Regions from separate parts of the Actinokineospora cianjurensis genome, predicted to be linked through region 2. Evidence: riboswitches for the same ligand, from Rfam matches in the RefSeq annotation. Region 2 holds a riboswitch; the other holds the start of a gene.
What was found. A riboswitch is a leader RNA that binds a small molecule or an ion and turns the genes downstream of it on or off. The one in region 2 is predicted to bind glycine.

Region 1: it holds a riboswitch for glycine, as region 2 does, so the genes downstream of both, gcvT (glycine cleavage system aminomethyltransferase GcvT) here and gcvP (aminomethyl-transferring glycine dehydrogenase) in region 2, are expected to answer to the same signal.

Annotation. Positions count from the first base shown of each region.
Region 1 is NZ_RCDD01000001.1:3,195,169-3,199,679, forward strand. It holds gene CLV68_RS14335 (energy-coupling factor ABC transporter permease) at 1-645, shown strand, start outside; gene CLV68_RS14340 (PDGLE domain-containing protein) at 642-1,022, shown strand; gene cbiQ (cobalt ECF transporter T component CbiQ) at 1,019-1,771, shown strand; gene CLV68_RS14350 (energy-coupling factor ABC transporter ATP-binding protein) at 1,768-2,499, shown strand; glycine riboswitch at 2,531-2,623, shown strand; glycine riboswitch at 2,624-2,718, shown strand; gene gcvT (glycine cleavage system aminomethyltransferase GcvT) at 2,924-4,024, shown strand; gene gcvH (glycine cleavage system protein GcvH) at 4,046-4,423, shown strand; gene glyA (serine hydroxymethyltransferase) at 4,438-4,511, shown strand, end outside.
Region 2 is NZ_RCDD01000002.1:1,097,145-1,101,655, forward strand. It holds gene gcvP (aminomethyl-transferring glycine dehydrogenase) at 1-2,406, opposite strand, end outside; glycine riboswitch at 2,592-2,694, opposite strand; gene CLV68_RS19390 (GNAT family N-acetyltransferase) at 2,773-3,552, shown strand; gene CLV68_RS19395 (MerR family transcriptional regulator) at 3,556-4,116, opposite strand; gene CLV68_RS19400 (bifunctional nuclease family protein) at 4,475-4,511, opposite strand, start outside.

The sequences.
Region 1 (4,511 bases), on a different contig from region 2:
TCGCTGCTGTTCGTCGGCGTCGCGGTCGTCGGCCTCGCGGTGGCCACCGCGAAGGCGCGGGGCGACCTCGACGACCGGACTGCTCCACTGGCCGGGTTGGTGGCCGCGTTCCTGTTCGCCACCCAGATGCTCAACTTCCCGGTGCTGCCCGGGGTCAGCGGGCACCTGCTCGGCGGCGCGCTCGCCGCGATCCTGGTCGGGCCGTGGGTCGGGGCGCTGTGCGTGTCGATCGTGCTGGTCGTGCAGGCGCTGGTGTTCGCCGACGGCGGGGTGACCGCGCTGGGCGCCAACGTCACCAACATGGCCCTGATCGGCACCGCGACCGGGTTCCTGGTGGCCACCGCGCTCAAGCGGTTCGCCACCGGCAGGGTCGGGCTGGTCGTGGTCGCGTTCGTCGCGGCCCTGGTCAACACCGTCGTCGCCTCGCTCGGGTTCGTGCTGGAGTTCGCGATCGGCGGCGACCCGGCGTTCAGCCTGGGCACCGTCGCGGCCACGGTGGTCGGCGTGCACTGCCTCATCGGCATCGGCGAGGGCGTGATCACCGCGCTCACCGTTGGCGCTGTCGCGGCCGTTCGACCCGACTTGGTCTACCTGCTGCGCGGCACTACCCGCCCGCTGGAGCTGCGTGAAGGGACCCCGGCGTGACCGCTAAGACCCGAGACACCACTAAGACCCGAGACACCGCCAAGACCCGCAATCTGCCTTTCCTGCTCGGGTTCCTCCTAGTCGCCCTCGTGCTCGCGGGCGCGGTGTCCTACCTGGCTGATTCCAATCCGGACGGTCTCGACCACGCGACCCTCAAGGGCTGCGAGGTAGTGGAGACCGCGGGCGGTGAGCAGCTACAGGGCTCCTGCATCGCTCAGAACGCCAAGGATCACCAGTTCGCTGGCAGCCCTCTGGCGGACTACGCGGTCGACGGCGGGGAGAACACCACCGGCCTCGCGGGCGTCATCGGTGTCGTAGTGACCGTCGTTGTCGCGGGTGGGTTCTTCTGGCTGCTGCGCAGGCGTCCCAAGGCGTGAGCGCGGGCCACGCACATCCGCTGCACCGGCCGGGGGACACCCCGGTCCACCGGCTCGCACCACAGGTCAAGGTGGTGGCCGCGGTCGCGGGGGTGCTCTGCGTGGTGGCGACGCCCCGCGAGCGGTTCTGGGCGTTCGGCCTCTACCTCGCCGTCCTCGCCGGGGTCTGGGTGATCGCCAGGATCCCGCCGGGGTGGTTGGCCACCCGGGCGCTGATCGAGCTGCCGTTCGTGGTCCTCGCGATCGCCTTCCCGTTCCTCGCGGGCGGTCCGACCGTCGAGTTCCTCGGGCTGCGGCTCTCCGAGCACGGTCTGCTGGCGGGCTGGAACATCGCCGTCAAGGGCACCCTCGGTGTGCTGGTGTCGCTCACCCTGGCCGCGACCACGACGCCGGGCGAGCTGATCGTCGGACTCCAGCGGCTGCGGGTGCCGACCATGGTCATCACCATCGCCACCCTCATGTTGCGCTACCTCGACGTGATCGCCGCCGAGGCCCGCAGGATGCGGATAGCCCGCATCTGCCGCGGGCACGACCCGCGCTTCCTCTGGCAGGTTGGTGCCACCGCGCGCGGTATCGGGACCTTGTTCATCCGCAGCTACGAGCGCGGGGAACGCGTGCACCTCGCGATGGTCTCCCGTGGCTGGACCGGGGCCATGCCCGACCAGGGACAGCCCGCTGGGCGCCGCACCTGGCTCGTAGGGTTCATCCCGACCGCCCTAGCCGCGGTCGTGCTAGGTATAGCGCTGTGACACCCCCCGCCCTCTTGGTCGAACGCCTCGCCTACGCCTACCCCGACGGCCACCAAGCCCTCTTCGGCGTGAACCTGCGGGTCGAGCAAGGGGAACGGGTCGCGGTCCTCGGACCGAATGGCGCCGGTAAGACCACCCTCGTGTTGCACCTCAACGGCGTGCTCACCGGACAGGGCAAGGTCGAGGTAACGGGGCTGGAAGTCAATAAACAGAATATGAAAGAAGTCCGGCGCAGGGTCGGAATCGTGTTCCAGGACCCCGACGACCAACTTTTCATGCCCACCGTTCGCGAAGACGTCGCCTTCGGTCCCGCGAACTTCGGGTTGCGCGGACCTGAACTCGACGCCCGGGTCAAGCGCGCGCTCGACGACGTCGGGATGGCCGAGCACGCGGACCGCTCGCCGCTGCACCTGTCCGGCGGGCAGCGCCGCCGGGTCGCCCTGGCCACGGTGCTCGCCTGCGACCCCGACGTGCTGGTTCTCGACGAACCCTCGGCCAACCTGGAGCCCCGCGCCCGCCGTGAGCTGGCCGAGGTGCTGCTCGGTCTCGGCCGGACCACGGTCATGGTCACCCACGACCTGCCCTACGCGTTGCAGTTGTGCCCGCGCTCGGTGCTCGTCGACGGGGGGGTCGTCGTCGCCGACGGCCCCACCCGCGACCTGCTCGCCGACGACGCCCTGCTCGCCAGGCACCGCCTCGAACTTCCTTTCGGGTTCCGGCTCGACTAGTGTCCGTGGCACAACCGCATATCGGGCCGTACGAGTGGGACCGGGAGAGCCCTCGATCTTGATCGAGGCACCGAAGGAGCAAACTCCCCGTCAATCTCTCAGGTAAAGCTACCGTTCCCACCAGGCCACTCTGGAAAGCAGACGCGATCTCGGCGTCTCACCCACGGTGCAAGCCGCGTTCGCGGCGAAGCTCTCAGGTGCCATGACAGAGGGGGAGTTCCAGCGCCGGATCCGCCCGTCCGGCGCGCTGCCAAGGAGCTCCCATGTCCCTCGTCCGCCGCACCCGCCACAGCGAACAGCCGCGCGGCTGTCCACAACCCCCACACTCATCCACAGCCCGTCCGGTCGTGCTGCAGCCCGCGCGCCCGGCGTGCCACGCTGCGAACAGCACTGTTCCCAGCGCGCCGAAGGAGACCCGACTTCCATGAGCACCCCCTCCCCGCTGCACTCGGTGCACGAGGCGCTCGGTGCCTCGTTCACCGATTTCGCAGGCTGGTCGATGCCCCTGCGCTACGGCAGCGAGCTCACCGAGCACAAGGCGGTCCGCACCGCCTCCGGCCTGTTCGACCTCAGCCACATGGGCGAGATCGAGCTGACCGGTCCGGAGGCGGCCCAGGCGCTGGACTTCGCGCTCGTCGGCAAGCTGTCCGCGGTCAAGCCGGGCAAGGCCCGCTACACGATGATCTGCGACGCCGAGGGCGGCGTGCTCGACGACCTGGTCGTCTACCGGCTGGCCGCCGACAAGTTCATGGTCGTTGCCAACGCCTCCAACGCCGCCACGGTGGCCGCCGCGCTGCGCGAGCGGGCCGACGGGTTCGCCGTCGAGGTCAACGACCGCTCCGCGGAGCTGGCGCTGATCGCGGTCCAGGGCCCGACCTCCACCGCCATCATCGGCTCGGTCACCGACGCCGACCTCGACGCGCTCGCCTACTACGCCAGCGTGCCCTCGGCCATCGGCGGCATCGACATCCTGCTCGCCCGCACCGGCTACACCGGCGAGGACGGCTTCGAGGTCTACGTGGACGGTGCCAAGGCACCCGAGGTGTGGCGGCTGCTCACCGAGGCCGGTCAGGAGCACGGGCTGCTGCCCGCCGGGCTCGCCTGCCGCGACACGCTGCGGCTGGAGGCGGGCATGCCGCTCTACGGCAACGAGCTCAGCGCCTCGTTCACCCCGTTCGACGCCGGTCTCGGCCGGGTCGTGAAGTTCGACAAGGCGGGCGGGTTCGTCGGCAAGGAGGCGCTGGAGCGCCGCCGCGACGCCGACGTGGAGACCAAGGTGCTGGTCGGCCTGGTCGGTTCCGGCAAGCGCGCCCCCCGACACGGGTACGCGGTGCTCGACGGTGCCGGGGCGCAGGTCGGTACGGTCACCAGCGGCGCGCTCTCGCCGACGCTCGGCCACCCGATCGCGATGGCCTACGTGCCGGTCGCGGTCAGCGAGCCGGGCACCGCGCTCACCGTGGACATCCGCGGCACCAGCGCGCCGGTCGAGGTCGTCAAGCTGCCCTTCTACCAGCGTCAAGCCTGAAACCTGGAGATCGAGAACCCAATGAGCAACCCGGAGAACCTCGGCTACACCACCGACCACGAGTGGGTCGACCTCGGCGACCCGGCCGCGGCGACGGTCGGGGTGACCAAGTACGCCGCCGACGCGCTCGGCGACGTGGTGTACGTGCAGCTGCCCGAGGTGGGCGCCACGCTGACCACCGGTGAGGCGTGCGGCGAGATCGAGTCCACCAAGTCCGTCTCCGACCTGTTCGCGCCCGCCGACGGCGTGGTCGTGGAGATCAACGAGGCGGTCGTGGACACCCCCGAGCTGGTCAACACCGACCCGTTCGGCGACGGCTGGCTCTTCCGCGTCCGCGTCGACGGCGAGCCCGAGCTGCTCGACGCCGCCGCGTACGCCGAGCACACCAAGGAGGGCTGATGGCAGGGACACCCATGTTCGGGCAGCGGCTGGCCGAGGTCGACCCGGAGATCTCCGCCGCGGTCGACGCCGAGCTGCGCCGCCAGCA
Region 2 (4,511 bases):
GTAGAGGACCGGGAAGTGCTCGTCGAGGCGGCGGGCGATGTAGTTGGCCGAGGCCACCGCGGTCAGCGTCGCGCGGCGCAGGCCGTCGGCGCCCATCATCCGCACGTACGCCCACGAGATCGGCAGGATCGACGCGCTGCCCCACGGGGCGGCGCTGATCGGGCCGACACCGGTCGCGGGACCGGCGGTGGGCTGCAGCGGGTGGTTGGGCAGGAACGGCGCCAGGTGCGCGCGCACGCCGATCGGGCCGACGCCGGGGCCGCCGCCGCCGTGCGGGATGCAGAACGTCTTGTGCAGGTTGAGGTGCGAGACGTCCGAGCCGAACTTGCCGTAGCGGGCGAGGCCGATGAGCGCGTTGAGGTTCGCGCCGTCGACGTAGACCTGGCCGCCCGCCTCGTGCACCAGGCCGCAGACCTCGCGCACGGTGTCCTCGTACACGCCGTGCGTGGACGGGTAGGTGATCATGATGGCGGCGAGGTCGGCGCTGTGCTCGGCGACCTTCTTGCGCAGGTCGTCCAGGTCGATGTTGCCCGAGTCGTCGCAGGCAACGACAACGACGCGCATGCCCGCCATGACCGCACTCGCGGCGTTGGTGCCATGTGCGCTGGACGGGATAAGACAGACGTCGCGCTCACCGTGGCCCTGGGACCGGTGGTAGGCGCGGATCGCCAGCAGACCCGCGAACTCGCCCTGGCTGCCCGCGTTCGGCTGGAGGCTGACCGCGTCGTAACCGGTCAGCTTCGCCAGCCAGTCCTCCAGGTCGGCGATGATCTTCAGGATGCCCCTGGCGTCCTCGACCGGCGCGAACGGGTGCAGGTCGGCGAAGGCGGGCCAGGTGATCGGCTCCATCTCCGCGGTCGCGTTGAGCTTCATCGTGCACGAGCCGAGCGGGATCATGCTGCGGTCGAGCGCTACGTCCTTGTCCGACAGCGCGCGCAGGTAGCGCAGCAGCGCGGTCTCGGAGCGGTGCGTCGAGAACACCGGGTGCGTCATGAACTCGCTGGTGCGCACCAGGTCGGCGGGCAGCGCGTCGCCGGTCTCGGCGTCGAGGGCGTCGATGTCGGCGCTGACCCCGAACGCCTTCCACACCAGGTCGACGTGCGCGCGGGTGGTGGTCTCGTCGGTCGCGATCCCGACGGTGTCAGCGTCGGCCAGGCGCAGGTTGACCCCTAGCCCGCGGGCAGCGGAAACGACCTCGGCGGCGCGACCGGGCACCTTGGCGGTGACGGTGTCGAAGAACGCGGCCCCGGCCACCTCGACCCCGCCGCGGCGCAGGCCCTCGGCGAGGACGGCGGCCATGCGGTGGGTGCGGGTCGCGATGGCGCGCAGGCCCTCGGGGCCGTGGTAGACCCCGTACATCGAGGCGACCACGGCGAGCAGCACCTGGGCGGTGCAGATGTTGGAGGTCGCCTTCTCGCGGCGGATGTGCTGCTCGCGGGTCTGCAGCGCCAGCCGGTAGGCGGGCTTGCCGTCGGCGTCGGTGCTGACGCCGACCAGGCGGCCGGGCAACTGCCGCTCCAGGCCCTTGCCGACGGCCATGTAGCCCGCGTGCGGACCACCGAAGCCCATCGGGACGCCGAAGCGCTGGGTGGTGCCCACGACCACGTCGGCGCCGATCTCGCCGGGTGCCTGCAGCAGGGTCAGCCCGAGCAGGTCGGCGGTGAAGGCGACCTTGGCGTCGCGGCCGTGCGCCTCGCGGGTCAGCTCGGCGAAGTCGCGGACCGCGCCGGAGGCACCGGGGTAGGAGAACAGCACGCCGAAGAAGTCCTCGACCGGCAGGCCCTCGGCCAGGTCGTGCACGACGACCTCGATGCCAAGCGGCTCGGCGCGGGTCTCGATGACCGCGATGGTCTGCGGGAAGGTGTCGGCGTCGACGACGAACCGGTTGGACTTGGAGCGGCCCGCGCGGCGCAGCAGCGTCATCGCCTCGGCCGCGGCGGTCGACTCGTCGAGCATGGACGCGTTGGCGGTGGGCAGCCCGGCCAGGTCGGCGACCATGGTCTGGAAGTTGAGCAGCGCCTCCAGGCGGCCCTGGCTGATCTCCGGCTGGTACGGGGTGTAGGCGGTGTACCAGGCGGGGCTCTCCAGCACGTTGCGCCGGATGACCGGCGGGGTGTGCGTGCCGTAGTAGCCCAGGCCGATCATCTGGGTGAGCGTGGCGTTCTGGGCGGCCAGGTCGCGCAGCTCGGCCAGCGCCTCGACCTCGGTGGCCGGGGCGGGCAGGTCGATGGCCAGGTCGCCCTCGCGGATGGACTCCGGCACCGCGTGCTGGGCCAGTTCCTCCAGCGACCCGACACCGACGACGTCGAGGATCCTGGCCAGCTCGGCGGGCCGGGGACCGACGTGGCGGTCGGCGAACGGGGTGCCGTGCTCGAGCGCGGCGAGCGGGATCCGGCCGGTCGTCATGGGTCTCCTCGGGGCGGTGCAGCAGGGGTCGGGCCTGGCACGGGCGGTCCGCCCGTGTGGCCCTCCCCCTCTGTCCGTGCCCGAAGGCGCCTGAGAGCTTCACCGCGGACCCGGGAGCGGGCGCGCGACTTGCACCTTCGGCGGGGCTCCCCGGTCGTGCCGGGTCGCCCGCTTTCCAGAGGCGTCTCACCCGCACGGTCCGTTTGCCTGAGAGGTTCCGGGGAGGAGTTGCTCCTTCGGCGCCGGTTCCGGTCTGGTGGACCGGCCGGACTCTCCCGCACGGGTTCAGCGACGCTCCCCGAGTCTAACCCGTCCGGGGTGCAATTCGATTGCGGCCGGGGTGCGGTTCGCGGTCGACTGCCGCACATGGGCTCCGACCTGGACATCGCGGCCGTGCGGGCCGTCCTCGACCGGCAACTGCGGCGCGACCTGGCACCCTCGGGTGTCCGGGCGAGTGCCGAGCGCGACGACCGGCTGAGCAGGCACGTCGGCGTCGGCCGGGACAGCTGGTCCGGGGTGGTGTGGTCGTCACTCGACCGGGCGTCCGCCGATCAGACCATCGCGGCCGCTGTGGCGTGGCTGCGGACGGTCGAGGGTCACGGCGAGTGGAAGCTCTACCACCACGACTCCCCCGCCGACCTGGGCGAGCGGCTGACCCGCGCCGGGCTGGTGGCGGGCTCGGTGGAGGCGGTGATGGTCGCCGAGACCGCGAGCGTGCCGGACTTCGCGCCGCCCGCGGGCGTGGAGCTGCTGGACGTGACCTCGGACGAGGACATCGATCGCGTGGTCCGGGTGCACGACGAGGCGTTCGGCGACGACCACAGCAGGCTCAGGGCGGAGATGCAGGCCGGGGTGGCGGAGGGCTCGATGGACGTGGTGCTGGCGGTGGCGGGCGACGAGGCGGTCAGCGCGGCGCGGACGAGCTATCACCCGGGCACCGACTTCGCGGGCCTCTGGGGCGGCGGCACGCTAGAACCATGGCGGGGACGTGGGATCTACCGGGCGCTGGTCAGTCACCGCGCCCGTAGGGCTCAACAGCGCGGGGTGCGCTACCTGCAGGTGGACGCGCTACCGACCAGCAGGCCCATCCTGGAACGGGTCGGCTTCACCTGCGTCGCGCTGACCACCCCGTACACGCTGCCCTGATGCCTAACCGGCGTTGCGGGCCTTGCGGCGCTGGGTGAGCTCGTCGTCGGCCGGGATCTCGACGCCGTCGGCGCGCTCGGCGGGGAACTCGTGGATGGTGCCGCTGATCTCGCGGATGGCGCCGCTGACCGCGATGCCGAACACGCCCTGGCCGCCCTGGAGCAGGTCGACGACCTCCTCGGGGGAGGTGCACTCGTAGACGGTGGTGCCGTCGCTGAACAGGGTGATCCTGGCCAGGTCGCGCACCCCGCGCCTGCGCAGGTGGTCGACCGCGACCCGGATGTTCTGCAGCGAGACCCCGGTGTCGAGCAGCCGCTTGACCACCTTCAGGACGAGCACGTCCTTGAACGAGTAGAGCCGCTGCGAGCCGGAGCCGTGCGCGCTGCGCACGGTGGGCACGACCAGTCCGGTGCGCGCCCAGTAGTCGAGCTGCCGGTAGGTGATCCCCGCGATCTGGCACGCGGCCGGACCCCGGTAGCCGACGAGCTCGTCGGGCAGCGAGGCGTCCGGGAACAGTTCGCCCTGCTCACCGGAGTCAGCCCCGGCGGGACCTTCCTCGAACACGCCTGCCTCCCCTCGTCCGGCCACCGATGGCCGGCGAACGAGACCGCCCGTTCCGCTCTGGGGAACCGTCGGCCGAGCGGCACACACGTGGGGTCGCGCGGTGGGTGGTAGCGGTACCGGCTGGCGGTACCCCTGCCTGCGACCTCAGCGTGTTTCGCTCGTCTGTGACGGTAAAACGGGCGCGCGAGGAGGTCAACGCGACGCGCGGGTCCATCGCGGTACTCGCTTGTTGGAGCACTGTCACACGGTCCCCCGAGTGCTCCCACCCGTCAAACCGGAGACCGGACGAGTGACCGCGACCTGCCAAGTCGGGGACGGTGCCGGGCGGGGATGAGGGGGTGGGTGGCGGGAGAGGGTGTTACGTATCGGCGCCGCGGAAGTCTTCGGGGGAGACG